One region of the Streptomyces sp. NPDC046465 genome, then DNA from elsewhere that is predicted to be linked to it. Evidence: riboswitches for the same ligand, from Rfam matches in the RefSeq annotation. Region 1 holds a riboswitch; each other region holds the start of a gene.
What was found. Region 1 has a riboswitch for cobalamin ahead of ABZ953_RS28610 (CbtB-domain containing protein). Riboswitches for the same ligand answer to the same signal wherever they lie in the genome.

Region 1 (7,713 bases):
GCGTACGCCCCTGTTCAGAGGCCGTATGCGGGGAACTTCCCGGTAGGTTTGCGCGGTGACATCGATGGAGACCCAGGGCCTCGCACCGATGAGCGACGGGACGCGATTGCACTGGGCGGCGCTGCGGGGCACGGCACGGCGGACGCCCGTGGTCATGCTCCACGGCGGTCCGGGGCTGCCGGACTATCTGGGTGAGATCGCCCCCATGGTCGCGGACCTCGCACCCGTGTACCGGTACGACCAGCGTGGCACCGGCCGGTCCCCGTGGGAGGGCCGCCATTCCCTGGCGCGGCATGTCGACGACCTCGCCGGGCTGCTCGACGCGTGGAACGCGCCCGACGCCGTGTTGATCGGGCACTCCTACGGCACCGACCTGGCCAGCCGGTTCTGCCTGAAACACCCTCACACTGGCCTGGTACACCGACCACGCCGACCCCGAACGCGGCTGGGCCTGGGCCGCGCGGGGCGCCCGGCGCCGCCGTCCGGTCAACTGGGCGATGAACCGTGACCTCGGCAGGGAAGGACGCGCGGACCCCCTCGACGAGCATCTCGACGCACTGTCCACGCGCCTGCCCGCGCGAACGGAGCTTCTCGGTGGAGCCGACGATCCGCGCCCTGTGTCGTCACTGGCTTCACTCGCGCTCCGGCTCGGTGTTCCGCTGACGCGGATCGAGGGCGCCGGGCACGAACCCTGGCTGGAACGGCCCGGCGCCGTGCGTGCGCACCTTCGGCGCTTCGTGCGGAGCACGGTGGGTGCGTAGGCATGCGGAGGGTCGGCCGACCGGTCTCAGCCCTTGATCCGCAGCAGATACGTGTCCATGATCCAGCCGTGCCGCTCCCTGGCTTCCGCCCGGACCCGCCGGATGCGGTCGGACACCTCGCGCAGCGGCCCCGCGATGAGCAGTTCGTCGGGAGTGCCCAGATAGGCACCCCAGTAGATCCACACGTCCGCGCCCTCGACCTGGGTGAACGACTCGTGTGCGTCGAGCATGACGACGATGTCGCCGTCGTCGTTCTGGCCCACGTCGGCGAGGCGCCTGGCCGGGGTGATGTGCACCGGATGTCCCACCTGGTTCAGCGGGATGCGGTGCCGGGCGGTCAGTGTGGCGACGCTGGTGATGCCGGGGATCACCTCGACGGTGACGTGGAGCGCGCCGCGGTCCTCGATCTCGCCGAGGATGCCGAGCGTGCTGTCGTACAGGGAGGGATCGCCCCAGACGAGAAAGGCCCCCGTCTCACCGGCCGTCATCTCCTGGCGCATGGCGCGCTCGAAGATCTCCCCGCGCCGCTCACGCCAGTCCAGAACGGCCGCGGTGTAATCGGACCGGTCCATCGGCCGCCGGTCTCGGCTCGGGTCCTCGACCTCCACCACGCGGTACGGACCCGGCGCGTGCTCCTCGATCATCTGGTGACGCAGATCCGTCAGGGACGCCTTGTGGGGACCCTTGCCGACGATGAAGAAGACGTCGGCGCGGCGGATCGCCTTCACCGCCTGGAGGGTCAGGTGGTCGGGGTCGCCCGCCCCGATGCCGATGACGAGGATCGCGCGCTGTTCCGTACTCATGAGGGCAGTCTCCCAGGGCCGCATGGCGCTCACGGAAGCGGGCGCCGGCCCGGGCCGTCGTACGAAAGCTGGGCGCCGTCAGGGAGTTCGCCGTACCAGAGCACGTGGGCGACCTCCTCGAAGGAGCGGCGGGTTCTGCGGATTATGCGAATTGTGCGGATGTTAGATTCACCGGGACCGGTGCCTGGACGGCCAGGAGGTGCGTGGTGCCCGAGCGGATTCCCGTACGCAGGATCTACGCCCAGGGAAGCTGCACCGCGTCGCGGAGGGCTTCGGCGTGGACACGGAGTACTTCTCCGGCGCCGACGAGGACCGCCTTGCCACCGACCTGCGGACGGCGCTCGCCGATGAGGCCCGCGGCGGGCCGCTGCCCGACGCGGACGACCTCAGCCGCCCCGCAGGCGGCGCCCGGCACCGCCCTGCACCCCGGCGAGCCGCACGACGAGGTGGCAACCGACTGACGGTCACCCCGGACCGGCGCGCCTTCGTCCCCTGCCCCGTGGAGGGGCGTGACCGGTCATCCCCAACGCCCGACCAGTGAAAGGACGTCCGTGACCACGCGCGTACTGCTCGTCTCGCCTGCCATGACCGCCGCGGCGCGGCGCGGCGTGTTCGGCGACGACGAGCCCCTCGACCCGCCCGGCGCGGCGCAGACCCGCCGGGCGGCCGGATCCCTGCCCACGGGATGCCGGGTCCTCCTCTCCCCCGGTGTGCGCTGCGCGCAGACGGCGGACGCACTCGGCCTCGGAACGGGCCTGGAAGTGCCGTCGCTGGCCGGCCTCGACCCGGGCAGGTGGCGCGGCAGGCCACTGGCGGAGGTGAGTGCCACGGAAGCGCAGGCGGTGGCCCGTTGGCTGACCGAGCCGGAGACGGCGGCCCCGGGCGGCCAGTCCGTGGCCGACGTGTGCACACGTGTGGGCCGGTGGCTGGATGCGCCCCGGACGGACACTCCGTCCGGACGCGTCGTCGCCGTCGTGGAGCCCGAGGTGGTGCGGGCGGCCGCCGTTCACGCCACGGGGGCTCCGCTGTCCGCGTTCTGGCGATTCGACGTGCTGCCGTTGTCGACGACCGAACTCAGCGGACGCTCCGGACGCTGGAACATCCGGCTCGGCGGGCCGCTCGGCGCCGCGTGACGCGCGCGGTTCAGCGGCCCTGGTCACGGTGGCGGGCCAGCAGCACGGCCACCGTGCACCGCACGCAGGCGGTCTGCGGGGCCGCCGGATCGCCGACGGCGCACCTTTCCGCCGGGCAGGCACCGACCAGTTCCTCCAGGTCGCGCAGGAGCCGCTCGGTCCGCTTGGCCTGCTGGGCGAGCACCCTCACCCGTGCGCTCTGCCCGCCGATCTGCCGACGGCTCGCGATCAGTTGCGCGTACTCCTCGGGGGTCAGCGCGACCGCCGCATGTCCGCCGAGGGTGATGTGGCGCGGCTCGGGGTGTCCGGGCACTCCGCTCCTCGATTCGTCGCCGTGCCGTGTCCCGGTCCTACCGATCCGCCGCGACCGACTTCCCGGACGTCGGCGCCGCGGGCTTCGGCAGCAGCAGGCGCTGCGCCAACTCCCCGAAGATCAGGCCGAAGGCGCACCACAGAGTCGCCTGCATGGCGAGGGCGGAGAGGCGGAAACGCCACAGCAGCGCGGCCGGGAAGTGCTCGGGAACGTCGTTGATCACCGGCAGGAACTCATAGGCCAGTCCGATGGCCACGGCGAAGCCGAGCACGGCCGCGACGGTCGCGTACCAGGCACCGAGCAGGGGCGCGAGCCGCTTGCCCAGCAGGGTCGCGGCGACCGCGAGGAGCACGCTGAGCACCATCATCAGCAGATACAGGGAGGTCCGCTTGCCGATGGTGTCGGGGTTGCCGACAGCGGGCGGGTTGGCCGGGTACTTCAGGAACGGCACGACGTAGACGGCGAGCAGCGCGCAGCCCGAAAGGAGCAGCGCCGTCGCCCGCGGGCCGAACCGGCCGACGCGGCCGAGGGCGAAGCTGTAGGCGAGCGCGGCGATTCCGCCGAAGGCGACCCCGTAGACGAGGACACCGGTGGCGAGGCCGGCCGTGGACTGCAGGCTCCGCGAGACGAGTTCGACCTCGTCGCCGTGCGAGTGGCCGGCGTGCGCCTCTTCGAAGCCGATGGCGGCGTCGACGTTCGGCTCACCGAGCCAGTAGGCGATGACGAGGGCGAGCACGCCGGCCCCAAGACCGGCGAGCATGCCTCGAACGAGCAGGTTGCGTACGGTTGTCGAGTTCATGAGCGGGCTTCGGTTCCCCCTGGTCAGTGGCAGGGGAAGCCGAGCAGATGGCGGGCGTCGTGCACCCACTCATGGACCTCCGCGCCGCTGAACACGGAGGTGGCGCCCTGTTCGGCGCCGACGAAGTACAGCAGGATCAGCATCAGGATCCCGAAGAAGACCGCCCACGGGGCGATCACCTTCAACGGCAGCTTGAGCGGTACGGCAGGTGCGTCGGCGGTCGGCTGAGCGACATGGTGCGCCATGGCGGTGCCTCCTTCGGGAGTTCGCGTCCCGTCTCGGTGGTGCGGAGGACGACAGCCACGGGTCTGACTCACGAGCGGTAGGGGTACCGCTCGCACACAGTGGCGCGACCGTGCCGGGCTCACACCGGCTTCCGTCGAGCTGTCGTCGATATCGCAGTGACGGTACCGCGTGGCGCGTTCATGGCCAAGGCCGGCCGACGACGGCGCACCGGGGAGGAGTGGACACGCATGCCGGAGCGCCGTTCGGGGCGGAGCCGCGCGGAAGGTCCCCGGAAAGCGTGATGTGGCGGTGGTGGATGGCCCAGCGGCGATTGGGGCCGGGGTCCGGGGCGGTAAACCTGCGGCTGCCTCAGGCAACACCGGTTCCGCCGCGAATGGACACGAATGGAGACGCCCCCATGGCAGCCAGGACAGTCCGGGCCACCCGCCGCACCCGTCTCGGCACACGCGTGCTCGCACTGGTCGCCACGGCGACGCTCGCCGTGAGCGCCCCCTCGTCCGCGAGCGCCCCGGCGCACGGGGACGGTGTCGCGCACCGGACCCCCTCGCCCTTCACCGGGCAGCTCGCGAGCCAGGGGCCGGTCCTCGCCGTGAAGTTCGACAACTCCCGGGCAGCACGGCCGCACACCGGTCTCGACCAGGCGGACATCGTCTACGTGGAGAAGGTCGAGGGCGGCATGAGCCGTCTGATGGGCGTGTACTCCAGCAGAGTGCCGGAGTCCGTCGGCCCGGTGCGCAGCGCGCGTGAGTCCGACACCGAACTCCTCCGCCAGTTCGGCCGGCCCGTGCTGGCCTACTCCGGGGTGCGCAGCGCCCTGCAGAAGGTGCTCAGGGAAGCCCCGCTGTACGCCCGCCCGCACGACCGCGTCCCGCGCGCCTACTTCCGTGACAGCGCCAGGACCGCCCCGCACGACCTCTTCGTACACCCGCGGGCGCTGCTGCGTTCGGCGCCGCAGGCCGGCCGTCCGACCGACATCGGCTTCCGCTTCGGCCCGGCTCCGGCGGGGGGCGCCCCCACCGGGAGCCGGACCGTCCGCTACTCCGGCGCCAGCCACACCTTCGACTGGTCGCCGCGGGAGCGCCGGTGGCTCGCCTCCTTCGACGGTGCCCCGGCGCTCAGTACGGCGGGGACCCGGCTCGGCGCTCCCACCGTCGTGATCCAGTACGTGAACATGCGCCCTTCGCGCTTCAAGGACGTCAACGGCGCGGTGACGCCGTACATCGAGACGGTCGGCAGCGGCCGGGCGCTGGTGCTGCGCGACGGCCAGAGCTATGCCACGCGCTGGAATCGCGCCGCGGCCACCGGGGGCACCGCGTTCACCCGCGCCAACGGCGAGCCGATGCCCTTCGCCCCGGGGCAGGTCTGGATGGTCTACGCGGACCACGGCTGAGACGCGTCCCTGTCGGGACCGGTGGGTGCCGGATCCGACCGGGCCGGAAAACCGGAAAAGAGACCGGGCGGGCCGGCCGAGGCACTCCCCATCAGAGAAGGGGTGCCCCGGCCGGCCCGCCCGTGCCGGACCGTCGTGTCTCACCTGCCCGCAGGGGCGAGCTCCCGGTCCGTCTCGGCGTCGGGTGCCCCGGTGTCACCGAGGTTCTTGTGCAGCTTCTCGCCCTCCACGTCCACGTTGGGCAGGAGCTTGTCCAGCCAGCGCGGCAGCCACCAGGCGGACTTGCCGAGCAGGGCGAGGACCGCGGGCACGATCGCCATGCGGACGACGAAGGCGTCGAAGAGGACGGCGATGGCCAGGCCGAAGCCCATCATCTTGATCATGTCGTCGTTCTCCATGATGAAGCCGGAGAAGACGCTGATCATGATGATCGCGGCCGCGGCCACGACCCGTCCGCCGTGGGTGAAGCCGGTCACGACCGACTCGCCGGGGCGCGCCCCGTGGACGTACGCCTCGCGCATCCGGGTCACGAGGAAGACCTCGTAGTCCATCGCCAGGCCGAAGACCACACCGATCATGAAGATCGGCATCATGCTCATGATCGGACCGGGCTGGTCGACGCCCACGATGTCCGCGAGCCAGCCCCACTGGAAGACCGCGACGACGGCGCCGAGCGCGGCGGCCACCGAGAGCAGGAAGCCGAGCGCCGCCTTGAGCGGGACCAGGATCGAGCGGAAGACCAGCATCAGGAGCAGGAACGCCAGGCCGACGACCAGTCCGAGGTAGGGCAGGAGGGCGTCGTCCAGGGTCTGCGAGAAGTCGATGGTCATCGCGGTCTGGCCGGTGACCAGGATCTCGGAACCGGTGTCGGACCCGAGGCCGTCGGCGGTCGAGCGGATCGACTTGACCAGTTCCTCGGTCTCGTGGTCGCTCGGCCCGGTCTTCGGGACGACGTTCATGATGGCGGTGTCGCCGGCCTTGTTGGACTGGGCCGGGGTCACGGCGGCGACTCCGTCGATCTTGCCGATCGAGTCGCCGACGGTCTTGGCGGCGGCCGCCACTCCGGAGTCCTTGCTGACGGTGACCATCAGCGGGCCGTTGAAGCCGGCGCCGAAGGACTCGGACAGCATGTCGTACGCCTTGCGCTGGGTGGTGTCCGGCGCCGACGTGCCCTCGTCGGGCAGGCCGAGTTCCAGGCTGGCGGCCGGGACGGCCACGGCTCCGAGGCCGAGGACGGCGACCACGAGCACGGAGAGCGGGTGGCGCAGCACGAACCGCGCCCAGCGGGTGCCGAGCTTCGGCTTGGCGTGCGGGTCGATGAGCGAACCCGCGGGCTTCTTGCGGTCCTTGCGGCGCAGCACCTTGCGGCCCGCGAAGCCGAGCAGCGCGGGGATCATGGTGAGCGCGATGAGGACGGCGATCACGACGGTGCCGGCCGCGGCCAGACCCATCTTGGTGAGGATCGGGATGTTGACGATCGCGAGGCCCGAGAGGGCGACGACAACGGTGAGACCGGCGAACACCACGGCGGAGCCCGCGGTTCCGGTGGCCCGGCCCGCCGCTTCCTCCGGGGTACGGCCCTCGGCTATCTCCGCTCGGTAGCGGGAGACGATGAAGAGGGCGTAGTCGATGCCGACGGCGAGGCCGATCATCATCGCGAGCGTGGAGGTCGTGGCCGAGAGGTCGAGGGTGCTGCCGAGCGCCGCGATGCCGGAGATGCCGATGCCGACGCCGATGAGCGCGGTAAGGAGCGGCATGCCCGCGGCGATCAGCGAGCCGAAGGTGAGGATCAGGACGACCGCGGAGATCGCGATGCCGATGAGCTCGGCGCTGCCGCCCATCTCCTGTTCGGCCATGACGGCGTCGCCGCCGGTCTCGACCGTGAAGCCAGCGTCACGGGTGGTGTCGGTCGACTTGGTCAGCGCGTCCCGGGCGTCGTCGGTGAGCTCGGTGGCGGGCACCTTGTAGGTGACCGACGTGTACGCGGTGGTGCCGTCCTTGCTGACGGACTTGGCCGCGTAGGGGTCGTCGACGCTCGACACCTGCGGGCCCTTGCCTATCGCGTCGACGAGCCTGTCGACCTCACTCTTGGGCTTTCCCTCGGTGAGCTTCTCGCCCTTGGGGGCACGGATCACGACACGCGCGCTCGCTCCGTCGGCACTGGCGTCGGGGAAGTGCTCCTCAAGGCGGTCGAAGGCCTTCTGCGACTCCGTACCCGGCATCGAGAAGGAGTCTTCGGGCGGGGCTGGAGCGGCCGAGGAGGCGAAA
Region 2 (7,713 bases), on a different contig from region 1:
ACCGGGTCCTGAAGGTCGACAAGAAGCGGGCCACCCCGGCCGAACGGCTCGACAACGGCATCGACTTCCACCCGACCGACCGCCGGGTGCTGCTCGGCCACCACTTCGCGGCGATCGCGGGCGCCGGACCGCTGGTGGGCCCGGTCCTCGCCGCCCAGATGGGATATCTGCCCGGCACCATCTGGATCATCGTCGGCGTGATCCTCGCGGGCGCCGTGCAGGACATGGTCGTGCTGTTCTTCTCGACGCGGCGCGACGGCAAGTCGCTCGGGCAGATGGCGCGCGAGGAGATCGGCCCGTTCGGCGGGGCCGCCGCGCTGCTCGCCACCTTCGCCATCATGATCATCCTGCTCGGGGTGCTCGCGCTGGTCATCGTCAACGCGCTCGCCGAGTCGCCCTGGGGCACCTTCTCCATCGCGATGACCATCCCGATCGCCCTCCTCATGGGCTTCTACCTGCGGGTCCTTCGCCCCGGCCGGGTCAGCGAGGTCTCCCTGATCGGCGTCGCCCTGCTGTTGCTCGCGCTGGTCTCCGGGCGCTGGGTCGCCGAGTCCTCGCTCGCGGACACCTTCACGTTGGCGCCGTCGACGCTGGTGATCTGGCTGGTGGCGTACGGGTTCATCGCCTCGATCCTGCCGGTGTGGATGCTGCTCGCGCCGCGCGACTACCTCTCCACCTTCATGAAGATCGGCACCATCCTGCTGCTCGCGCTCGGCGTCGTGATCACCCTGCCGACGCTGAAGATGGACCCGGTGACCGACTTCGCCTCGCGCGGCGACGGCCCGGTCTTCGCGGGCTCGCTCTTCCCCTTCGTCTTCATCACCATCGCCTGCGGCGCACTCTCCGGCTTCCATGTGCTCATCTCCTCGGGCACGACGCCGAAGATGATCCAGAAGGAGACGCAGGTCCGGATGATCGGCTACGGCTCCATGCTGATGGAGTCGTCCGTCGCGGTCATGGCGCTCGTCGCGGCCTCGGTCATCGACCCGGGCCTGTACTTCGCGATGAACGCACCGGCCGGTGTGGTCGGCCAGACCGTCCAGGAGGCCTCGAAGGCGGTCGCGGGCTTCGGGTACTCCATCTCCCCGGCCGATCTGGCGCAGGCCGCCAAGGACGTCGAGGAGTCCTCGCTGCTCTCGCGCACCGGCGGCGCGCCCACGCTCGCGGTCGGCGTCTCGGAGATCTTCTCGAAGGTCACCGGCGGCTCGCTGCGGGCCTTCTGGTATCACTTCGCGATCATGTTCGAGGCGCTGTTCATCCTGACGGCGCTCGACGCGGGCACGCGCGTGGGCCGCTTCATGCTGCAAGACATGCTCGGGAACGTCTACAAGCCCTTCAAAAACCTGAGCTGGAAGCCGGGACTGCTCCTGACCAGCGCGGCGGTCACCGGTCTGTGGGGCTACTTCCTGTGGGTGGGCGTGCACGAGCCGCTCGGCGGCATCAACCAGCTCTTCCCGGTCTTCGGCATCGCCAACCAGCTCCTCGCCGCCGTCGCCCTCGCCGTCTGCACCACGCTGCTCGTGAAGTCCGGGCGTCTCAAGTGGGCCTGGATCACCGGGATCCCGCTCGCCTGGGACGCGACGGTGACGCTCACCGCGAGCTGGCAGAAGGTGTTCTCGAGCGATCCGCGCGTCGGCTTCTTCCAGCAGCGCGCGAACTACCAGGACGCCATCGACGAGGGCAAGGTCCTGCCGCCCGCCAAGTCGATGGATGACATGCACACCGTCGTCACCAACTCCACGGTGGACGGCGTCCTTTCGGCGGCGCTCGCGCTGCTCGTCGTCATCGTGATCCTGGACGCGGCACGGGTGTGCATCAAGCACGTCCGCGCTCCCGGAGCCACTCGCCTGAAGGAAGCGCCGTACGTGGAGTCGAAGTTGACCGCGCCTGCCGGGCTCTTCGCGACCAGCGAGGAGAAGCGGGAGGCACGGGAGGCCCAAGAGGCGCAGGAGGCTTCCCGGGAACAGCGGGCCGCCGCCGGGCCCGGGGCCGGGGCGTCCTCGTGACGGCGCTGCTGCTGCGGGGCATGCGCTGGATGCGCTGGTACGTCAGGGAGTTGACCGACGAGTCGGCGTACGAACGGTACGTGGCTCATATGCGCGCGGACCATCCCACCGCAACCGTCCCCAGCCGCCGCACTTTTGAGCGCATGCGGACAGACCTCCAGGAGTCGGACCCCCGTCAGGGGTTCCGCTGCTGCTGAGCAGGGACATTCACCCGTCCGTTATCCGGACGGGGGTTCCATACCGCGAGACTGTGGCTTAGATTTCCCGCACGTTAAGCATGGGATAAGTGAGGGAACGGAGCCGCGATATGTCAGATGCGCCTGAAGTGAACAGACCGGTCGTCACACCGGTCCGCGTGGTCATCGCCGTCTGTCTCGTCGCGCCCTTCGTGGCGATGCTGTGGGTGAGCTCCTACGCCAAGGTGGACCCGACCTTGATCGGCATTCCGTTCTTCTACTGGTACCAGATGCTGTGGGTGCTCATCTCCACGGCGCTCACGATGATCGCGTACAAGCTGTGGCAGCGTGACCAGCGCGCCCGCAAGGCCGAGCAGGCCCAGGGGGGTGCCGGACAGTGACCACACTCGCATCGGGAACGGGCGGCGTGAACGGCATCGCCCTCGCCGTCTTCATCTTCTTCTTCGTGGCCGTCACGGCGATGGGCTTCCTGGCCGCGCGCTGGCGCAAGGCCGAGACCGAGAGCCTGGACGAATGGGGCCTCGGCGGCCGGTCGTTCGGCACCTGGGTCACCTGGTTCCTGCTCGGCGGCGACCTCTACACCGCTTATACGTTCGTGGCCGTCCCCGCGGCGATCTACGCGGCAGGCGCGGCGGGCTTCTTCGCGGTGCCGTACACGATCCTCGTCTATCCGCTGATCTTCACCTTCCTGCCGCGCCTCTGGTCGGTCTCGCACAAGCACGGATACGTGACCACGTCCGACTTCGTGCGCGGACGGTTCGGCTCGAAGGGGCTCTCGCTGGCCGTCGCGGTCACCGGCATCCTCGCCACGATGCCGTACATCGCGCTCCAGCTGGTCGGCATCCAGGCCGTGCTCGACGTCATGGGCGTCGGCGGCGGTCCCGACACCAACTGGTTCATCAAGGACCTGCCGCTCCTCATCGCGTTCGCGGTGCTCGCCGCGTACACGTACTCGTCCGGTCTGCGCGCGCCCGCACTGATCGCGTTCGTGAAGGACGGCCTGATCTATCTCGTCATCGCCGTCGCCATCATCTACATCCCGATCAAGCTCGGCGGCTTCGACGAGATCTTCCGGGCGGCGAGTGACAAGTTCTCGGCGTCGAACGAGGCGGCGGGCAAGCCCGTCGCGGGTCTCGCGCCCGGACAGAGCGGACAGTGGACCTACGCGACGCTCGCGCTCGGCTCCGCGCTCGCCCTGTTCATGTACCCGCACTCGATCACGGCGACGCTCTCCTCCAAGAGCCGCAACGTGATCCGCCGCAACACCACCATCCTGCCGCTCTACTCGCTGATGCTCGGCCTGCTCGCGCTGCTCGGGTTCATGGCGATCGCGGCCGGGGTGAAGGTGGAGAACGGTCAGCTGGCGATTCCGCAGCTGTTCGAGAACATGTTCCCCGACTGGTTCACGGGCGTCGCGTTCGCCGCCATCGGCATCGGCGCGCTCGTCCCCGCCGCGATCATGTCGATCGCGGCCGCGAATCTCTTCACCCGCAACATCTACAAGGACTTCCTCAAGCCGGACGCGACACCGCAGCAGGAGATGAAGGTCTCCAAGCTGGTCTCGCTCCTGGTGAAGGTCGGCGCGCTCGCCTTCGTCCTCACCATGGACAAGACGGTCGCGATCAACTTCCAGCTGCTCGGCGGCATCTGGATCCTGCAGACGATGCCCGCGCTGGTCGGCGGCCTCTTCACCCGGTGGTTCCACCGCTGGGCGCTGCTCGCCGGCTGGGCGGTCGGCATGGCCTACGGAACGCTCGCCGCGTACGGCGTCGCGTCGCCGACCCAGAAGCACTTCGGCGGCTCGTCCGACGAGATCCCCGGCATCGGCGAGATCGGCTACATCGGCCTGACCGCGTTCGTCCTGAACGTGGTCGTGACCGTGGTCCTCACCTTCGTCCTGAAGGCGCTGAAGGCCCCCGACGGCATCGACGAGACCTCCCCGGAGGACTACACGGCCGACGCGGGCGACCCCGGCGTCGTACAGGAGCTGCCGACGGCGACCGCGGGCGCCGGGCACTGAGTCCCGCCCCCCTTCCGCCAGTAACAGGGACCCGCACGTGACAGGGGCCGCCGGAAAACCGGCGGCCCTTTGCCGTGCCCGTGTTGCACACTGCGCTGCATGGACATCACCATCAGGCGGGCACGCCCCGAGGAGTACGAGACGCTGGGCGACCTCACCGCGCAGGCCTATCTCGACGGCGGGCATCTGGATCACGGGGCGGCGGACCGGTATCTGCACGTGCTGCGGGACGTGGCGGGGCGCGCGGCGCACGCCGAGATCCTGGTGGCCGCGGCGGACGGCGGGGCGCCCCACGCCCTCCTGGGCGGCGTGACGTTCGTGCCGTCCGGCGGCCCCATGGCCGACATCGCACGGGACGGCGAGACGGAGATCCGCATGCTGGCGGTCTCGCCTACGGCGCGCGGCCGCGGCGTCGGCGAACTCCTGGTGCGCGGCTGCGTCGAACGGTCCAGGGAAGCGGGCCGGACCCGGCTCGTCCTGTCCTCCTCGCCCTCCATGCGGACCGCCCACCGGCTCTACGAACGCCTCGGCTTCGCACGGGCCCCGGAGCGCGACTGGTACCCGATCCCCGGCCTCCCGCTGCTCGCCTACGCATTGACACTCTAGGGGCCACCGTCCGGGCCCGCCTCGCGATCCGACACAAGATGTGGGCCTGCTTCAGTAGTGCGACACAAGATGTATGCTCGTGCTCGCTGTCGCCGCAGGGGAATCCGGTGCAAGTCCGGAACTGTCCCGCAACGGTAGACGTGTACGCATTTGTCGTACGCGGAGTCCGAAGACCTGCCGCAGCGCACCCGTGTCGTCCGGCCCGGGTGCCGACCGTCCGGGCCTCGTGGAATGGGCCGGTGGACGCGGTGTGCCGCCCTGCCCGGGTGTGCCCGTGTGTACCGATCTCTCCCTCAGGCCCCGGAGCCGAGCGAGGGAGAGCTCCACGTGACCATCGCGCCTGCCGAACCTGCGTCAGTGCTGGCATCGCGGCCCAGTGACAGCGCTGAAAGCCCCGAGGGTAACGACGCGCCGGGGACCGCGCTGCTGCGCACCCTGACCGACCTCACCGCCGACCTCCCCGACGCCGATCCCGGCCGGGTGGCGGCCGCCGCGCTGCGCGGCCGGTCGGCCAGGGCCGACGAGAGCGAGCTCAGGGAGCTCGCGACCGAGGCGGCCGCGGGGCTCATCTCCGAGGACCCGGCGTACTCCAAGCTCGCCGCCCGGCTGCTCTCCCTCTCCATCACCGCCGAGGCCGCCTCGCAGGGCGTGCGCTCCTTCACGCAGTCGATCGCGGTCGGCCACCGCGAGGGCCTGATCGCCGACCGCACCGCCTCCTTCGTGACCGCGCACGCTCCCCGGCTCGACGCGCTCGTGGAGAGCGCGCTCGCCGACGGCGCCGACTTCCGCTTCGGCTACTTCGGCCTGCGCACGCTGCACAGCCGCTACCTGTTGCGCCACCCGATCACCCGGCACGTCATCGAGACGCCGCAGCACTTCATGCTGCGCGTGGCGAGCGGCCTGGCCGAGACCGACTGGGACACCGCGAGCGACAGCTCCCGCGCGGTCGACGAAGTCGCCTCGCTGTACGGCCTGATGAGCCGCCTGGACTACCTGCCGTCCTCGCCGACGCTCTTCAACTCCGGCACCCGCCACCCGCAGATGTCCTCCTGCTACCTCCTCGACTCCCCGCAGGACGAGCTCGACTCGATCTACGACCGCTACCACCAGGTCGCACGGCTCTCCAAGCACGCGGGCGGCATCGGCCTCTCGTACTCCCGCATCCGTTCGCGCGGTTCGCTGATCCGCGGCACGAACGGGCACTCCAACGGCATCGTGCCGTTCCTGAAGACCCTGGACGCCTCGGTCGCCGCGGTGAACCAGGGCGGGCGGCGCAAGGGCGCGGCCGCGGTCTACCTGGAGACCTGGCACTCCGACATCGAGGAGTTCCTGGAGCTGCGCGACAACACCGGTGAGGACGCGCGCCGCACGCACAACCTCAACCTCGCGCACTGGATCCCGGACGAGTTCATGCGCCGGGTCGCCGCCGACCGGGAGTGGTCGCTGTTCTCGCCGTCCGACGTGCCCGAGCTCGTCGACCTGTGGGGCGATGAGTTCGACGCGGCCTACCGCAAGGCCGAGGCCGCGGGGCTCGCCAAGAAGACGATGTCGGCCCGCGACCTCTACGGCCGCATGATGCGCACCCTCGCGCAGACCGGCAACGGCTGGATGACGTTCAAGGACGCCGCCAACCGCACCGCGAACCAGACCGCCGAGCCCGGCCACACCGTGCACTCCTCCAACCTCTGCACGGAGATCCTGGAGGTGACGGACGACGGCGAGACGGCCGTCTGCAACCTCGGCTCGGTCAACCTCGGCGCGTTCGTGGAAAACGGCGACCTCGCGTGGGACCGGCTCGACGAGACCGTCCGTACCGCCGTCACCTTCCTCGACCGCGTCGTCGACATCAACTTCTACCCGACCGAGCAGGCCGGCCGCTCCAACGCCAGGTGGCGCCCGGTGGGCCTCGGCGCGATGGGTCTGCAAGACGTCTTCTTCCAGCTGAAGCTCCCCTTCGACTCCCCCGAGGCGCGGGCGCTCTCCACGCGGATCGCCGAGCGCATCATGCTCGCCGCGTACGAGACCTCCGCGGACCTCGCCGAGCGCAGCGGCCCGCTGCCCGCCTGGGAGAAGACCCGCACCGCGCGCGGCGTCCTGCACCCCGACCACTACGACGTCGAGCTGGCCTGGCCGGAGCGCTGGGCGGCGCTGCGGGAACGTATCGCCGTGACCGGCATGCGCAATTCGCTGCTGCTCGCCATCGCGCCGACCGCCACCATCGCGTCCATCGCGGGCGTCTACGAGTGCATCGAGCCGCAGGTCTCCAACCTCTTCAAGCGCGAGACCCTGTCGGGTGAGTTCCTCCAGGTCAACGCCTACCTGGTCCAGGAGCTGAAGCGGCTCGGGATGTGGGACGCGCAGACCCGCGAGGCGCTGCGCGAGGCCAGCGGCTCGGTGCAGGGATTCGACTGGATCCCCGCGGAGGTGCGCGCGCTCTACCGCACGGCGTGGGAGCTCCCGCAGCGCGGCCTGATCGACATGGCCGCCGCGCGGACCCCCTTCCTCGACCAGGCGCAGTCGCTCAACCTCTTCCTGGAGACGCCGACCATCGGCAAGCTCTCCTCGATGTACGCCTACGCCTGGCAGCAGGGTCTGAAGACCACGTACTACCTGCGCTCGCGCCCCGCGACGCGCATCGCGCGCGCGGCGGGCGGCTCGAACGCGGCCGCCACCGCCCCCGCCCCCGTCCCCGCCCAGGCCACGGCCGAAGAAGCCGTCGCCTGCTCCCTGGAAAACCCCGAGTCCTGCGAGGCCTGCCAGTAATGAGCTCCACGACACACAGCGAGAAGAACCTCCTCGACCCGGGCTTCGAGCTGACCCTGCGTCCCATGCGCTACCCGGACTTCTACGAGCGCTACCGGGACGCGATCAAGAACACCTGGAC
Region 3 (7,713 bases), on a different contig from region 1:
CGGAGCCAGGGTGGCCAGACGGGCGGCCTTCACCCTCGACTGGAGCGGCACAGCGCCATCTCCCTCGCGGTCGCCATCGCCGTCTTCCTTGTCGCGTTCACCCGGCTCCCCCGGCCCGGCGAACGCGTTCGCCCGATGAGCGAGCCCCCGGCCCCCGAACCGGAACCCGAACCGAGACCGGAGCCGGAACCGGAACCGGAGCCGGAGCCGGAACCCGGACCTGACCCGAGCCCCGACCCTCCACCCGACCCGGAACCCCAGCCGCCCCCACCCGCACCACCGCCTCCGCCTACGCCGCCCTCCGACCCCAGAGTCGGCTGGGTGGAGATCGTCGGCGCCATCGGATCCCTCGTCACCCTTCTCACCGCGGTCCTCTTCTACTTCGGCTGGGCGAGCACCGACGCCGAGACCAAGGCGCTGGGGCTGCGCGAGACCGTGTTCCACTTCTCCACCAGCGACTATCTGTTGCGCAGCGTCGGTGCTCTCTATCTCCCCGCCTGGCTGGCCGCGGGCATCGCGCTCGGCGTGCTCGGGCTGCTCCGCCGGGTGGCGGACGAAGCGGAGCGGCTCGCCCGCGCCGTGCGGGTGCTCCGGTTCGCCTGGGCCGTGCCCGTCGTCCTCGTGCCGCTGTATCCGCTCAGCCCGTGGCTGTTCGACCTGCTCCTCCCGCTCACCGCGATCGGCGGCTTCGCGCTCAACGCGTACCCCCGCACCCGCACACGCCGGGACCTGCGGCTATGGGGGCTCACGCTGTTCCTCTGCGTCCTGTCACTGTTCTGGGCCGTGTCGGCGTACGCGGCGATCGCGGGCCGCGGCCGCGCGGAACTGACCGAGCGGACCCTCCGGAGCGACTTCCCCGCCGTCGTCGTCTTCAGCGAGAAGGACTTGATGATCCGGGGCGGCGGCAGCTGCTTCCGGCGCGTCACCGACAAGGGAAGCCAGTACGCGTACGAGTACGCGGGCCTGCGCCTGTTCCACGTCTCCGGAGACCGGATCTTCCTCGTACCCCGCGACTGGTCGCCCGGGAACGGCACCCTCTACGTCCTCAAGGAGGGAGCGGCGCAGCGCGTCGATCTGCTCAGCGGGGCCGGTCGCCGGGAACAGGAGTGCCGGGGGTAGCCGACCGGCCGCCGGAGTGGCCTCCGGATCGGCGCGTCAGAGGTAGCCGTCGCGCCGCGGTGCCGGAGCGCCGCCGTCCGCCGGGGGAACCTACGGGTCGGCAGGGGGGTCGTCGGCTGCGGGTCCCGGCTCGGGCGATCCGGCGGGGCCGAGGGCTCCGGGGCGCGTCGAGCCCCGCAAGGGAACGCCGCCCGCGGAACGCCCGTACCGCCGCGTCCTCACCGGGAAGCGGCCGGTCGTCGTGCGCTTGCGGGGAACCGAGAGCCAGCAGGCGCTCTCTGAGGCTCCCCGACTGCCTCACCTCCCTCTGTCAACGAACCTCCCCCTGGGACGTATCGGGCCCCGGGCGACGCCTGCTGACCCAGAGCAGCAGGACCACCGAGCACACCGCGGCGAACGCACACCACGTCGAGATGTACTCCTGTCGCCACAGCACGACGGTCACCGCGGCCCCGACCGCCACCAGGACGCCGAAGAGGACCAGGCCGCGGTCGCCGGACAGGAGCAGGGAGCCGATGGTGGCGAGGAGGTAGCCGACGATGATCAGCTGCGCCTGCGGCAGTCCCAGGGAGTATCCGACGGTGTGCCCTCGGATCTCGGCCGTCACGGTGCGCGTCGCCAGTACGCAGGCGAGCGTCGCCGCCGTCGCGATGCCCGCCGCCAGCGGGACGAGCAGACGGCGACGGGCGCTCGGCGGCGCGGAGCACAGCACGGCCGCCGGTACCCACAGGGGAAGGAGCGGAAGCGCGATGACGGCCCAGGCGACGGTGGCGGGCCCGGTGCCGCCGTCGTGGTGCCAGACGGCGGCCTCGATGATCTGGTGGATGCCCAGGAGGAGCGGCAGCGCGGCCAGTGGCAGGTCACGGGGGCGCCGGGCCGCCAGGGTCACGGAGGCGACCCCCACGGCCGTGATGCCCGCGCCCGCGACGAGGTCGGCCGTCTCGCTCCAGCACATGGCAGCAACGGTACGGCCACCCCGGCCCGGGAGCGCGTCGGCCGACCCTTTCGGGGACCCCGGGCAGGCGCGCGCGCAGGACAAGACTCAGGACACGCCGGACCGTGCCTTTTCCCGCTCTCCACGTCGGCGAAGCACGAACATCACGTGTTCCACCTCACCATTTGAATGCTCAACGCGACGCGGTCCACCGGCGGGTGGCCCCGTATGGTGATCGGTACAGCTGGTTCGCCCCGTCCGCCAGGCGGGAGCGTCGCAAGAGGGAACCCGGTGTGAATCCGGGACTGCCCCGCAGCGGTGAGCGGGAACGACCGCCGTCACACGCACTGGGACCGGAGTCCGGTTCTGGGAAGCGACGGCCAGTAGGTGTCCGCCCGCCTTCTTCACGAAGGCGGTGGACGGGCCCGCGAGTCCGAAGACCTGCCCGCTGTCCGTGCGCGAACCATTCGTGCGCGGATATCTCGGTGACCTCGAGGGCGGGTCGGCGTACACACCAGACGGGCGACCGCGCCGACCACGCGATCCGGACCCGCCCGGTGCTGCCACCCTTCGCGCTCTCGTCCCGTCTCCGGGATCTCAGGGATTCGTCTCGCGAAGGAGATCTCCGTGACCACCAAGCCCGCAGCCGCGGCAGCACGGGCCACCGTGTACGGCTACCCCCGCCAGGGCCCCGACCGGGAGCTCAAGAAGGCGATCGAGGGTTACTGGAAGGGCCGCGTCAGCGCGGACGCCCTTCGGGACACCGCCGCCGAGCTCCGCCGCTCGAACTGGCGGGAACTCACCGACGCAGGCATCGGTGAAGTCCCGACCGGCGACTTCTCGTACTACGACCACGTCCTCGACACCAGCGTCATGGTCGGTGCCCTCCCCGAGCGGCACCGTTCCGCGGTCGACGCGGACGCGCTCGACGGCTACTTCGCGATGGCGCGCGGCACCCAGGATGTGGCGCCGCTGGAAATGACGAAGTGGTTCGACACCAACTACCACTATCTGGTGCCCGAGTTGGCCCCCGGAACGGTGTTCCGGGCCGACTCGAGGAAGCAGGTCGAGGAGTTCAAGGAGGCACGGGCTCTGGGTCTGACGGCGCGGCCCGTCCTCGTCGGCCCGGTCACGTACCTCCTGCTGGCCAAGCCCGCGCCCGGAGTGGCCGCCGACTTCGACCCGCTGACCCTCCTCGACCGTCTCCTGCCGGTTTACGCCGAGGTCCTCGCCGACCTGCGCGCGGCGGGCGCCGAATGGGTCCAGCTCGACGAGCCCGCGCTCGTCCAGGACCGCACGCCCGCCGAGCTCAACGCGGCCGAGCGCGCCTACCGTGACCTCGGCGCCCTCCCCGACCGGCCGAAGCTCCTCGTCGCCTCGTACTTCGACCGGCTCGGCGACGCCCTTCCGGTGCTCGCCAAGGCCCCGGTCGACGGTCTCGCCCTCGACTTCACCGACGCGGCCGCCGCCAACCTCGACGCGCTCGCGGCCGTCGGCGGGCTGCCCGGCAAGCGCCTTGTCGCGGGTGTCGTCAACGGACGCAACATCTGGGTCAACGACCTGGAGAAGTCCCTCACCACGCTCGGCACGCTGCTCGGTCTCGCCGACCGGGTCGACGTGGCCGCCTCCTGCTCCCTGCTCCACGTCCCCGTCGACGCGGCCCTCGAACGGGACATCGAGCCGCAGATCCTGCGCTGGCTGGCCTTCGCCCGCCAGAAGACCACCGAGATCGTCACCCTCGCCCGGGGCCTGGCGCAGGGCACCGACACGATCTCCACCCAACTCGCCGCGAACCGCGCCGATCTGGCCTCCCGGACCGGCTCCCCCATCACCCGCGACCCGGAGGTCCGCGCCCGCACCGGGGCCGTCACGGAGGCCGACGCCCGCCGCTCCCAGCCGTACCCCGAGCGTGCGTCGGCCCAGCGGACCGGCCTCGGCCTCCCGCTGCTGCCCACGACGACGATCGGCTCCTTCCCGCAGACCGGTGAACTGCGGGCCGCCCGCGCCGACCTGCGGGCCGGGCGGATCGACGGCGACGGGTACGAGGAGCGCATCAAGGCCGAGATCCAGGAAGTGATCTCCTTCCAGGAGAAGGCGGGCATCGACGTCCTGGTGCACGGCGAGCCCGAGCGCAACGACATGGTGCAGTACTTCGCCGAGCAGCTCACCGGGTACCTCGCCACCCAGCACGGCTGGGTCCAGTCGTACGGCACCCGCTATGTGCGCCCGCCGATCCTCGCGGGTGACATCTCGCGGCCGGAGCCGATGACGGTGCGCTGGACGACGTATGCCCAGTCCCTCACCGGCCGCCCCGTCAAGGGCATGCTCACCGGCCCCGTCACCATGCTGGCCTGGTCCTTCGTACGCGACGACCAGCCCCTCGGCGACACCGCCCGCCAGGTCGCCCTCGCCCTGCGCGACGAGGTCGTCGACCTGGAGACGGCCGGGACGTCGGTCATCCAGGTCGACGAGCCCGCCCTGCGCGAGACGCTGCCGCTGCGCGCCGCCGACCACCCCGCCTACCTGGCCTGGGCCACCGAGTCCTTCCGCCTCACCACGAGCGGGGTGCGTCCGGACACGCAGATCCATACGCACATGTGCTATGCCGAGTTCGGTGACATCGTCCAGGCCATCGACGACCTCGACGCCGACGTCATCAGCCTGGAGGCGGCCCGCTCACACATGCAGGTCGCCCGCGAACTCGCCGCCCACGGCTATCCGCGGGAGGCGGGTCCCGGCGTGTACGACATCCACTCCCCGCGGGTGCCGAGCGCCGACGAGGCCGCGGCCCTGTTGCGTACGGGGCTCGAGGCCATCCCCGCCGAACGGCTGTGGGTCAATCCGGACTGCGGCTTGAAGACGCGCGGCTGGCCCGAGACGCGTTCGTCCCTGGAGAACCTGGTCGCGGCGGCCAGGACGGTCCGCGAGGAGCTCGCCACGCCTTGACGGCACGGCACGCACCGCAGCCCCCTTGCTCGTCCTCGACTCCGGGGACGAGCAAGGGGGCTGATGCAGCGTCAGTTCACGGTCAGCTCCGCGATCCCCGGATGCTTCTTCGACTCCGCGTCCCCCCGCACCGTCACCCGTACGTACCGTGCGAGCCGTCCATCGGCCGTGGCGCCGGCCGCGCGGTGCCAGTGGCTGCCGTCGAGGGAGAGCTCCACGGCGTGCGTCACCGGCTCGGTGTCGGTCCAGGTGGGGGTGACCTTCTTGACGCGGACGGGCCTGGCGAGATCCGTCGTCAGATGGCCACGCGCACCGTCCGGGACCCAGGCCGTGGCCGTATTGCCGTCGACGGCGGCGCCCGCGTACATGCCGGGCTGCTGGGAGGAGGCCGTCGCTCCGGTGCAGCGCGCCGCGTTGGTGGTGGGCGTGAGGTCGGGGCGGCGGGTCTTGAGGACGGCCGGGGCGCCCTTGCTGACGATCTGCCGGCCCTGAGGGGTGTCGAGCGTCATCGGCTCGCCGTCGGTGAGGCGCACGGTGGTGCTGTGCGCGCCGATGGCGATGTCGTACGTACGGCCCTGCCAGGAAAGGCCGCGCAGCGTGACGCCACGGTCGAGCTGCGGGGGCAGCATCGGGTCGAGGTGGAGGCGGTCCTCGCGCATCCGCAGGCCGGTCAGGCCGTTGGTGAAGACCTGTAGGAAGCCGCCCTTGCCGGTGAGGAAGTCGTGCGCGGGCGAGCCCGACAGCGGGTCCGAGGCGCCCGCCTTGTCGCCGCGGGCCTCCGAGAACTGCGCGAAGGGGCCGCGCACGAACGGCTTGATGGAGCGCTCCAGATACGTGTACGCGGAGCAGCCCGGCTCACCGATCCCGGCGGCGTCGATGGCATGCACCGAGTCGGTCATGGCCGGGCCGTCGGGGTCGGTGCGCTGCGCGTAGTAGTCGAGGGTGCCGGCCGCGGCGCCCTCGGGCATCGGCCACTCCAGCGGGTACATCAGCAGGACCGTGTCGGCCTGCTTGATGGTGCCGCCGTCGTAACCGTCGTACTGCTGGAAGACCTTGCGCTTCTCGTCGTACGGGATCCGGATGCGGTCGGCGATCGACTTCCACTCGGCGGGGGCCCGCTCACCGAGCAGTCCGGCGGCGCGGGTGGCGTGGCGCAGGGCTGTGACGGCACCGGCGTTGGTGAAGACCGCGTCGTCGACGCCGTTGCTGTACTCGTCGGGTCCGGCCGTGTCCTTGATCGAGTAGCTGTCGTCCTTGTTGCGGCTGACGCGGCCCGCCCAGAACTCGGCGATGCCCTTCATCACCGGCCAGCCGCGCTCGCGCAGCCAGCGGGTGTCCTTGGTGGCGAGGTAGTACTGCCAGGTGGCCAGGGAGATGTCGGACTGGAGGTGGATCTGCGTGCGGCAGTGCGGCGGGTCGACGCTGTGGCACTCCTCGGCCAGGTTGCCCGAACTCCCGCTGTTCCAGGGGTAGAAGAGGCCGCGGTAGCCGAGTTCCCGGGCGTTCTCGCGCGCCCCGGCGCGCGTACGGTAGCGGTAGTCGACGACGGACTTGGCGAGCTCGGGGCGGGTGGCGAGCAGCCCCGGATACATCCACGTCTCCGCGTCCCAGAAGACGAGGCCCGCATAGTTGTCGCTGGTCAGGCCCGCGGGGGCGATGCTGTTGGACGCGCCTTCACGGGTGCTGGAGAACAGCCCGTACTGCGCGGAGCGCACCCACGACTGCATGTCGCGCCGCCCGGCCACCTCGATGTCGCTGCGCCACAGCCGCGACCAGGCGGCGGTGTGGGAGCGCAGCAGCTTCTGCCAGCCGCGGTCGGCGGCGCGCCGTGAGGTGGCGGTGGCGTCCCGGCGCGGGGTGCGGGAGGTCAGGCCCGTGTCGACGCCCACGTACTTGGTGAAGCCGTACGACTGGCCGCGCCGGACGGGCAGCGACATGGACTGACGAGCAGTCAACTTCCTTGCGCCATCGGCATGCTGGGCCTTCGCACCCGGTACGCCGCCGTCGGCGCGGAGGGTGGAGGCCACGGCCCCGTCGACCTTCGTGCCGTCCGTACGGAACGCCACGTCCATGGTCGGTCCGGACCGGCCGTCGCCGCGGTGCCCGTCGGTCCGGTCGCCGCCGCCGGTCTGCCGGATGCGCCGCGCGCCGCGGCCGTCCAGCGCGTCGGTGACGGTGGCCCTGCCGCTCCAGTGCGGCGTCATGCTCATGCGCACGGCGCCCGCGTGCGGGTCGGCGCGGTCGGCGAGCACCTCGTAGACGAGGTCGGTCCGGCGGCCGTCGGTGGCGGTCCATGTCAGCGACGTACGCACCACTCCGCAGTGGAGGAGCAACGTCTGGCGGTAGTGGGAAATCCGGCCGGTGGGCGTCGAAGAGTTGAAGGTATCGCCGTGTGCTCCGCCGGTGCCGACGGTGAGCGCGGACCAGGTGGGGAGGGCGGCCACGGCCTGCCGGTCCTCGGCGGTCCGCTTGTTGTGCGCGTAGAGACCGGACACGAAGGAGCCGTCGTAGCGCGGCGTGAACAGCGGCCAGCCCGTCTTGACCTCGCTGTCGGCGTATCCGGCGCCGTTGGGCGGCACGCGCTGCCCGAGGTAGCCGTTGCCGACGAAGGCGTGGTGGGTGTCCTTCACGTCGGGCCGGGTGGTGCCGAGGCTCCAGCCGTCGCTCCGGCGGCAGTTCGCGGTGGTGGGGGTGGTGTCTGTGGCGGCGGTGGC
Region 4 (7,713 bases), on a different contig from region 1:
CTGCTCCCAGCCCTCACGGGCCTTGTCCTCGTTCGTCTGCTCACCCTCGGCGGGGGCGCGCTGGATCCACGACCAGCCCTCGCCCATCTTGTGCCAGTCGACCGTGCCGCCCTCGCCGGAGGCGCCGAGCACCTTCAGCGCGTTCTCCTCGCCGACCTTCCACTTCGCCGACTTCACGAACTGGAAGACCCCGACAGGCCACCCCTGATTCCAGGCGCGAAGCGCGAGCCCGAACGCGGCGGTCGACTTGCCCTTGCCGATGCCTGTGTGCACGAAGACCAGCGGACGGTTGCGGCGCTGGCGCGTCGTGAGCCCGTCGTCCGGTACGACGTTCGGCTGTCCCTGCGGCATTAAGCGGCCCTCCTGGAAGGCGAGTTCATGGTCTGTACGTCCTTGACGAGACCGGCGATCGAATCGGCCCGCAGCTCGTCGAGGGTCACGGCGCTCGCGCCGAGCTCACCCGCCAACTGTCCCGCGAGGCCCAGGCGTACGTAACCGGACTCGCAGTCGACGACCACCGAGGCGACCTTGTCGGCGGCGAACAGCCGCGCCGCGCGCCCCGCGTGGGCCACCGGCTCCACACCGCCCGTCGCCCGCCCGTCCGTCACCACGACCACGAGCGGCCGCCGCGCGGCGTCCCGCAGCCGCTCGACCCGCAGCACGTCGTGCGCCTTCAGCAGGCCCGCGGCCAGCGGGGTGCGGCCACCGGTCGGCAGCGATTCGAGACGGGCCGCGGCCGCGTCCACCGACGACGTCGGCGGCAGCGCCACCTCGGCCCCCGCGCCCCGGAACGTCACGAGCCCCACCTTGTCGCGCCGCTGGTAGGCGTCGAGGAGGAGCGAGAGCACGGCGCCCTTGACGGCGCTCATCCGCTGCCGCGCCGCCATCGACCCGGAGGCATCCACGACGAACAGCACGAGATTGCCCTCGCGCCCCTCCCGCGTCGCCTGCCGCAGATCGTCACGGCGCACGACGAGCCCGGTGCCGGAGCGCCCGCGCGCCTTCTGGTGCGGGGCCGCCGCCTGCACCGTGGCCGCCAGGTGCAGCTTGGTCAGGGCGCCCCGGGGGCGGCGCGAACCCGTCGTACGCCCGTGGTCGGTGCGGGCGCGCGAGCGTCGGCCCGCCGCGCCCTCACCGATGCCGGGCACGCTCAGCATCTTCGTACGGAACGGCTCGGCGGCCCGCACGGCCTGCTGCTCGCCGGTGGCGCCGCCGGGGGCCGGGGCGGGCTGCTGCTCCGGCTGCTGCTCCTGTTCCTGCTCCTGCTCCTGCTCCTGCGGGGCTGTCGTCTCGTCGGGGCCCTGGCCCTGGTTCTGCGCGGGGAGCTCGGGGGAGGGGGAGTCGGGGCCGTCGGGCCCTTCGGCGGGGGGCTGCCCGCCGCCCCCGTCGGGGCCGCCGTCCGGGCCGCCGCCGTCGGGGTCGTCGCCGCCCTCCGGAGGCTCCGGCTCCTCGTCCTCGCGCGCCTCCTCCAGCGTCTCGTCGAGCTTGTCCTCGTCGAGCCCCGGAGCGTCGAAGGGGTTGCGGCGCCTGCGGTGCGGCAGGGCGAGCAGCGCGGCCTGGCGCACGTCCTCGCTCTGCACGTCGGTACGGCCCGCCCACGCGGCAAGAGCCGTCGCCGTGCGTGCCATCACGATGTCCGCGCGCATCCCGTCGACCTCGAACGCCGCGCAGGTCGCCGCGATCTGCCGGAGCGCCGCGTCGCCCAGGACGACCTGGGGGAGCAGCGCGCGGGCCGCCACGACCCGGTCGCGCAGCGCGCCCTCGTCCTCGTGCCAGCGCCCGGCGAAGCCCTCGGGGTCGTCGTCGTAGGCGAGCCTGCGCCGTACGACCTCCACGCGCTGGTCGGTCTCGCGGGACGCGGCCACCTCGACGGTGAGCCCGAACCGGTCGAGCAACTGCGGTCGCAGCTCGCCCTCTTCGGGGTTCATCGTGCCGACGAGCAGGAAGCGCGCGGCGTGCCGTACGGAGACGCCCTCGCGCTCCACGTAGGAGGCGCCCATCGCGGCCGCGTCCAGGAGGAGGTCGACCAGGTGGTCGTGGAGCAGATTGACCTCGTCGACGTAGAGGATGCCGCGGTGCGCGTCGGCGAGCAGGCCCGGCTCGAAGGCCTTCACGCCCTCCGCGAGCGCCCGCTCGATGTCCAGGGCGCCGACGAGCCGGTCCTCGGACGCGCCGACGGGCAGCTCGACCATCCGCGCGGGCCGCGCGGTGGCGCCGCCCACCTCGTGCGGGCCGTCCGGGCAGTTCGGGTCGGCGGCCTTCGGATCGCAGGAGAAACGGCACCCGGCGACGACCGGCACCTCGGGAAGCAGCGCCGAGAGCGCGCGCACGGCGGTGGACTTGGCGGTGCCCTTCTCGCCTCGTACGAGCACACCGCCCACGGCGGGCGAGACGGCGTTCAGCAGGAGCGCGAGCCGCAGGTCGTCCTGGCCGACGAGAGCGGTGAACGGGTACGGGGTGGTCACTGAGCCTCCTTGATGCGGTGGTGCGAGTGGTGCGAGTGGTGCGAGTGGTGCGTGGTGATGCTCATGACGGGGGTCACGACGGCGCGCCGGGCGCGATGAACGGAAGCCCGCCCGGCGCGCCGTTCTCGATCAGGCCCAACAGGCCGTCCGTGTCCGCGTGTTCCTCGATCAGGTCGCCGAGCAGGTCGAGCTGTTCCTCGCGCAGCGTCCCGAAGCTGGTGTCGGGTGCGGGGACGAAGCGGCGCCCGGCCGCGCGGGCGACCTCGGTGAGGAACCGGCGCCGGAACGCGTCGCTCTCCAGCGACCCGTGCCAGTGCGTGCCCCACACCTCGCCGACCCGGCAGCCGTCCAGGAAGGGCTCCCCGCCCAGGACTTCGGCCACGCCATGGTGGATCTCGTACCCCTCGACGGGCTCGCCGAGGGCCGCGCCCACCGGCCGGGCGAGGGTCTTCTCGCGGGCGAACCGCACCCGCACCGGCAGCAGCCCGAGCCCGTCGACGGACCCGGCCCGCGACTCCACCTCGTCCTCGATGCGCTCGCCGAGCACCTGGAACCCGCCGCAGATCCCGAGCACCGGGCGGCCCTCGGCGGCACGGCGCGCCAGCGCGTCCGCGAGGCCGCGCTCGCGCAGCCACCGCAGGGCGCGCACGGTCCCGCGCGTGCCCGGTACGACCACGAGGTCGGCGTCGACGAGTTCCTCGGCCCGGTCCACGAACCGCACGACGACACCCGGCTCGGCCGCCAGCGCGTCCACGTCCGTGAAGTTGGACATCAACGGCACCGCGCACACGGCGACCCGCAGCACGTCATCGCCGACCGGCGGGGCCACCACGGACTCGCGGACGGCGCCCCGCAGGGACACCCGCAGGCCGTCCTCCTCGTCGATGCCGAGCCCGTGCTGGAACGGCAGCACACCGAACGTGCGCCGCCCGGTGAGCCCGTGCAGCATGTCGAGCCCGGGTTCGAGGAGGGAGACGTCGCCCCGGAACTTGTTCACCAGGTAGCCCGCGACGAGTTCCTGGTCGGCCGCGCTCAACAGCGCCGTCGTCCCGAAGAACGACGCGAACACCCCGCCCCGGTCGATGTCCCCGACCACCAGGACGGGGAAGCGGGCGGCGCGCGCGATGCCCATGTTCACGATGTCGGTGCGCCGCAGGTTGATCTCGGCGGGACTGCCCGCGCCCTCACAGATCACGGCGTCATACGTGCCCCGGAGTTCCTCCAGACACCCCACGACGGTGTCCAGCAACTGCGCCTGCCGCCCCCCGTGCAGCCTCTCCCCGGGGGACGGCCCCCCGGACCCCCCGAAGAACCCACGCGCACTCATCTCACCCACGGGCTTGCCCATGAGTACGACCTGGCTGGAGCGGTCACTGCCGGGCTTGAGCAGTACGGGGTTCATCAGCGCGCTCGGCTCGACGCGGGCGGCCTGCGCCTGCATGGCCTGCGCCCGGCCGATCTCCGCCCCCTCGCGGGTGACGAAGGAGTTGAGGGACATGTTCTGCGCCTTGAACGGCGCGACGGACACACCCTTGCGGGTCAGCCACCGGCAGATGCCCGCGGTGACGACGCTCTTCCCGGCGTCCGAGGTGGTCCCGGCGACCAGCAGTCCGCCACTCATGCTCTTCTCCCCGCTCCCGCTCCTGCTCCCGCTCCTGCCCTTGCCCCTGCTCTTGCCGACCGCAGTGCCCAGCGCGCGCCCACCACGGCTCCGAGAGCGAGCAGGCCGACCCGTCGGGACAGCTTGGCGGCCCGCTCGATGTCCCCCGCGGCGACGTCGCGCCCCGCCGCGTTCAGCACGGGCCGGTGCTCGACCCGCCCCCCGTAAGAGAGCGTTCCCCCGAGCCGTACGCCCAGTGCCCCGGCGAAGGCGGCCTCGACGGGCCCTGCGTTCGGGCTCGGGTGCGCGTCCGCGTCCGCGCGCCACGCCCGTACCGCTCCCGAGGGCGAGTCACCGGCCAGCGCCGCGAGGCCCGCGGTGAGCCGCGCGCCCGGCCATCCGAAGACGTCGTCGAGGCGGGCGGCGGCCCAGCCGTAGCGCCGGTACCGGGGCGACTTGTGGCCCACCATCGCGTCCAGCGTGTTGACGGCCCGGAACCCGACGAGCCCGGGGACGCCGCCCAGCGCGCCCCACACGAGCGCGCCGACGACCGCGTCGGAGGTGTTCTCGGCGACGGACTCCACCACGGCCCGCGCGATCCCGTCGGCGTCCAGCGCCTGCGGGTCCCGCCCGCACAGGTGCGGCAGCCGCTCCCGCGCGACCTCGATGTCCCCGGCCTCCAGCGCCCCGCCGATGGCCCGCGCCTCCCGCGTCAGCGACGTACCGCCGACCACGGCCCAGGTCGCGGCGGCGGTCAGCGCGACGGATCCGGCGGCCGAGCGACGTACGAGAGAAGAAGCCAGCGCGGCGGCACCCGCCGCGCCCCCGGCGCACACCACGGCGTGCAACGTGCCCCACCCGCGGTGGTCGCGCCACAGCACCCGCTCGACGGCACCCGCGGCACGGCCGAACGCGGCGACCGGATGGCCCCGGCGGGGATCGCCGAGCAGCAGGTCACCGAGGAGGCCGGCGGCGGCGCCGTACGCGAAGTCGCGATCGGCACTCATGCGCTTCAGCCCGCCGCTGCGCTGAGGAGAGGACTCGTACTCAGGGGGAGAGGCGGCACCGGGCGGCCGAGCATGGCGATATGTCCTCACTCAGGGTGTCCGCGCCCTGGTTCGACGTGATCGGCGGCGAGAGTTCCTGGCTCGCGGGGAGTGTCTCCCCGGTGACAGTGGCGGGACCGCGCCGGATTCGCACCGGCTTCCTCTTCTGCCGCCGTAGTTGGCCCCGGCAGTCCACCACGGCCCGCGAAGGCCCGTCAACTCGCTGTTGACCTGCGACGGGAGAGTGTGTTGGGCCCCACATGCCGGGCCCAGATACGGGGTGCGGACACACGCGTGGGGCGCGGAGCGTTCGCACGCTCCGCGCCCCACCCGGGAAGGCCGCTGCCGTCAGGCGACGATCAGGAAGATCCCGTAGGCCACCGCCGCCGCGCACAGGGCGAAGCAGGCGTACGCGCCGGTGCGTGCGAGGGAGGCGGAGCCACCGGCGGTGGCGGTCGCCGTGCCCTGCTTGGAGAGTCCGACGATGCCGAGGGTGAAGAGGCCCACCAGGGCCACGGTCACCGCGAGACTGACTCCGAAGACGGAGCCGAGAGCTGCCCAGTCGATGCTCATGCTGGTCTGTCCTTACACGGTCGCGGGCCGGGCGGGGTCCGCCATGGCGCCGGTCGTGGTGGTGGTCGGGGCCGCCGAGACGGTGGCCTTGACGGTCCCGCCCGCGGGGGCGGAGGCGGCCATCGCGCCCACGGGGGGCGGCGAGACGGCGGCGATCGCGGTGGTCACCACGCCCGCGGGCTCGGCGACCGTGCGGCCGTCAATGCCGTCAATGCCGTCAATGCCGTCAATGGCGTCGTGGCGGATCTCGTCGTCCGTGACGTTGGTGTGGTCGACGGCGTTGCGCCGGGAGAGCGCCCAGATCACGCCCGACCCCGCGATCAGGAGCGCCGCGGTGACCGTGATGCCCCAGGGGCCCTGCTTGGTGAGGAACTCGGCACCCGCGCCGACCAGGCCCGCCGCCGGCAGGGTCAGGCCCCACGCGACGAACATCCGGGTGGCGGTCGACCAGCGGACCACGCCGCCCTTGCGGCCGAGGCCCGCGCCCATCACGGCGCCCGAGCAGACCTGGGTGGTGGAGAGCGAGAAGCCGATGTGCGAGGAGGCGAGGATCGCGGTCGCGGCGCTGGTCTGGGCGGCGAAGCCCTGCTGCGGCGCGAGGTCGGTCAGGCCCTTGCCCATGGTGCGGATGATGCGCCAGCCACCGAGGTAGGTGCCGAGCGCGATGGCGATGCCGGCCGAGACGATGACCCACATCGGGGGGTTGGCGCCGGGGTTCAGGACGCCGCCCGTGATCAGGGCGAGCGTGATGATGCCCATGGTCTTCTGCGCGTCGTTCGTGCCGTGGGCCAGCGAGACGAGCCCGGCGGAGGCGATCTGCCCGGCGCGGTAGCCCTTGGCGGTGGCCTTCTGGTCCGTGTTGCGGCCGATGCGGTACGTCAGGCGCGTGGCCAGCGTCGCGGCGATGCCCGCCACGAGCGGGGCCGCGACGGCCGGGATCAGGATCTTGGTGACGACGGTGCCGCCGTTGATCGACGACCAGCCCTGCGACATGACCGCGGCGCCGATGAGTCCGCCGAAGAGGGCGTGGGAGGAGCTGGAGGGCAGGCCCACCAGCCACGTCATGAGGTTCCAGAGAATCGCGCCGACGAGCGCGGCGAAGATGACCTCGGTCTTGAGGCCGTCCTCATTGACGATGCCGCCGGAGATCGTCTTGGCGACTTCGACGGAGAGGAAGGCGCCGACGAGGTTGAGTACGGCGGACATGGCCACCGCCGTCTTGGGCTTGAGAGCGCCGGTCGAGATGGTCGTCGCCATCGCGTTGGCAGTGTCGTGGAAACCGTTCGTGAAATCGAACACGAGAGCGGTAACGATCACGATCCCGAGGAGAAGCGTGATGTGTTCCATTTACCCAGGCTTCTGTTGGACGTCAGTGGCATGTGGAACGTAGGCAACCAGGGTGAACGGAAAGTGAACTGGGCCGGGCGGTGCGGTGACCCGAAGCGGAGTGCCCTTGCTCCGTATTGAGCTGGTGTCTGATCCCGATCGTACGGAGCGTGGGCGGGATCCCCGCAAACGGGGCGGAGTGTCGGGTTCCGCCATCCGGCGGCGGCCCGGCGCGCACTTCTCGGTCCGGTGCCCGGATCCGGTGGGGAGATGCTGGTCACCCGGTGGCCCGAAGCCGTAACCGGAATCCTTTTGGGCTGGCAGGATCACCGCATGACTGAGCAGCGGCAGGGGCAGGGGCAGCGGCATGGCCAGGGACAGGGGCAGCAGGTGGACGGGGACGCGCTCGCGCGGGCCTGGGACGAGCTGGTCGGGACCGCCCGCAGGACGGTGCGGGACGGCCTGGTCGTCGGCACCTCGGGCAACGTCTCGATACGGGTCGGCGACACCGTCCTGGTCACCCCGAGCGGGGTCCCTTACGACAGGCTGCGGCCCGAGGACGCCCTCGGCGTCGACCTCGAAGGCCACCGGGTCCTCGGCGGCCTCACGCCCACCAGCGAACTGCCCATGCACCTCGCGATCTACCGCGACACCGGCGCGAGAGCGGTCGTCCACACCCACGCCGTACACGCCACGGCCGTCT

Region 2: it holds a riboswitch for cobalamin, as region 1 does, so the genes downstream of both, ABZ953_RS14375 (ribonucleoside-diphosphate reductase subunit alpha) here and ABZ953_RS28610 (CbtB-domain containing protein) in region 1, are expected to answer to the same signal.
Region 3: it holds a riboswitch for cobalamin, as region 1 does, so the genes downstream of both, metE (5-methyltetrahydropteroyltriglutamate--homocysteine S-methyltransferase) here and ABZ953_RS28610 (CbtB-domain containing protein) in region 1, are expected to answer to the same signal.
Region 4: it holds a riboswitch for cobalamin, as region 1 does, so the genes downstream of both, ABZ953_RS24205 (cobalamin biosynthesis protein) here and ABZ953_RS28610 (CbtB-domain containing protein) in region 1, are expected to answer to the same signal.

What each region holds. Positions count from the first base shown of each region.
Region 1 is NZ_JBEYZK010000020.1:11,321-19,033, forward strand. It holds gene ABZ953_RS28575 (alpha/beta fold hydrolase) at 65-508, shown strand; gene ABZ953_RS28580 (hypothetical protein) at 498-761, shown strand; gene cobF (precorrin-6A synthase (deacetylating)) at 788-1,564, opposite strand; gene ABZ953_RS28590 (hypothetical protein) at 1,764-2,105, shown strand; gene ABZ953_RS28595 (histidine phosphatase family protein) at 2,116-2,697, shown strand; gene ABZ953_RS28600 (hypothetical protein) at 2,708-3,010, opposite strand; gene ABZ953_RS28605 (CbtA family protein) at 3,048-3,809, opposite strand; gene ABZ953_RS28610 (CbtB-domain containing protein) at 3,833-4,054, opposite strand; cobalamin riboswitch at 4,091-4,233, opposite strand; gene ABZ953_RS28615 (DUF3048 domain-containing protein) at 4,453-5,445, shown strand; gene ABZ953_RS28620 (MMPL family transporter) at 5,586-7,713, opposite strand, start outside.
Region 2 is NZ_JBEYZK010000008.1:85,989-93,701, reverse strand. It holds gene ABZ953_RS14400 (carbon starvation CstA family protein) at 1-2,006, shown strand, start outside; gene ABZ953_RS14395 (YbdD/YjiX family protein) at 2,027-2,203, shown strand; gene ABZ953_RS14390 (DUF3311 domain-containing protein) at 2,314-2,583, shown strand; gene mctP (monocarboxylate uptake permease MctP) at 2,580-4,223, shown strand; gene ABZ953_RS14380 (GNAT family N-acetyltransferase) at 4,323-4,829, shown strand; cobalamin riboswitch at 4,893-5,026, shown strand; gene ABZ953_RS14375 (ribonucleoside-diphosphate reductase subunit alpha) at 5,157-7,592, shown strand; gene ABZ953_RS14370 (ribonucleotide-diphosphate reductase subunit beta) at 7,592-7,713, shown strand, end outside.
Region 3 is NZ_JBEYZK010000005.1:167,948-175,660, reverse strand. It holds gene ABZ953_RS10025 (hypothetical protein) at 1-139, shown strand, start outside; gene ABZ953_RS10020 (hypothetical protein) at 322-1,119, shown strand; gene ABZ953_RS10015 (DUF6629 family protein) at 1,430-2,074, opposite strand; cobalamin riboswitch at 2,282-2,517, shown strand; gene metE (5-methyltetrahydropteroyltriglutamate--homocysteine S-methyltransferase) at 2,681-4,999, shown strand; gene ABZ953_RS10005 (glycosyl hydrolase family 65 protein) at 5,071-7,713, opposite strand, start outside.
Region 4 is NZ_JBEYZK010000015.1:183,132-190,844, forward strand. It holds gene cobO (cob(I)yrinic acid a,c-diamide adenosyltransferase) at 1-351, opposite strand, end outside; gene ABZ953_RS24195 (putative cobaltochelatase) at 351-2,465, opposite strand; gene ABZ953_RS24200 (cobyric acid synthase) at 2,539-4,086, opposite strand; gene ABZ953_RS24205 (cobalamin biosynthesis protein) at 4,083-5,072, opposite strand; cobalamin riboswitch at 5,183-5,315, opposite strand; gene ABZ953_RS24210 (hypothetical protein) at 5,460-5,684, opposite strand; gene ABZ953_RS24215 (inorganic phosphate transporter) at 5,697-7,031, opposite strand; gene ABZ953_RS24220 (class II aldolase/adducin family protein) at 7,344-7,713, shown strand, end outside.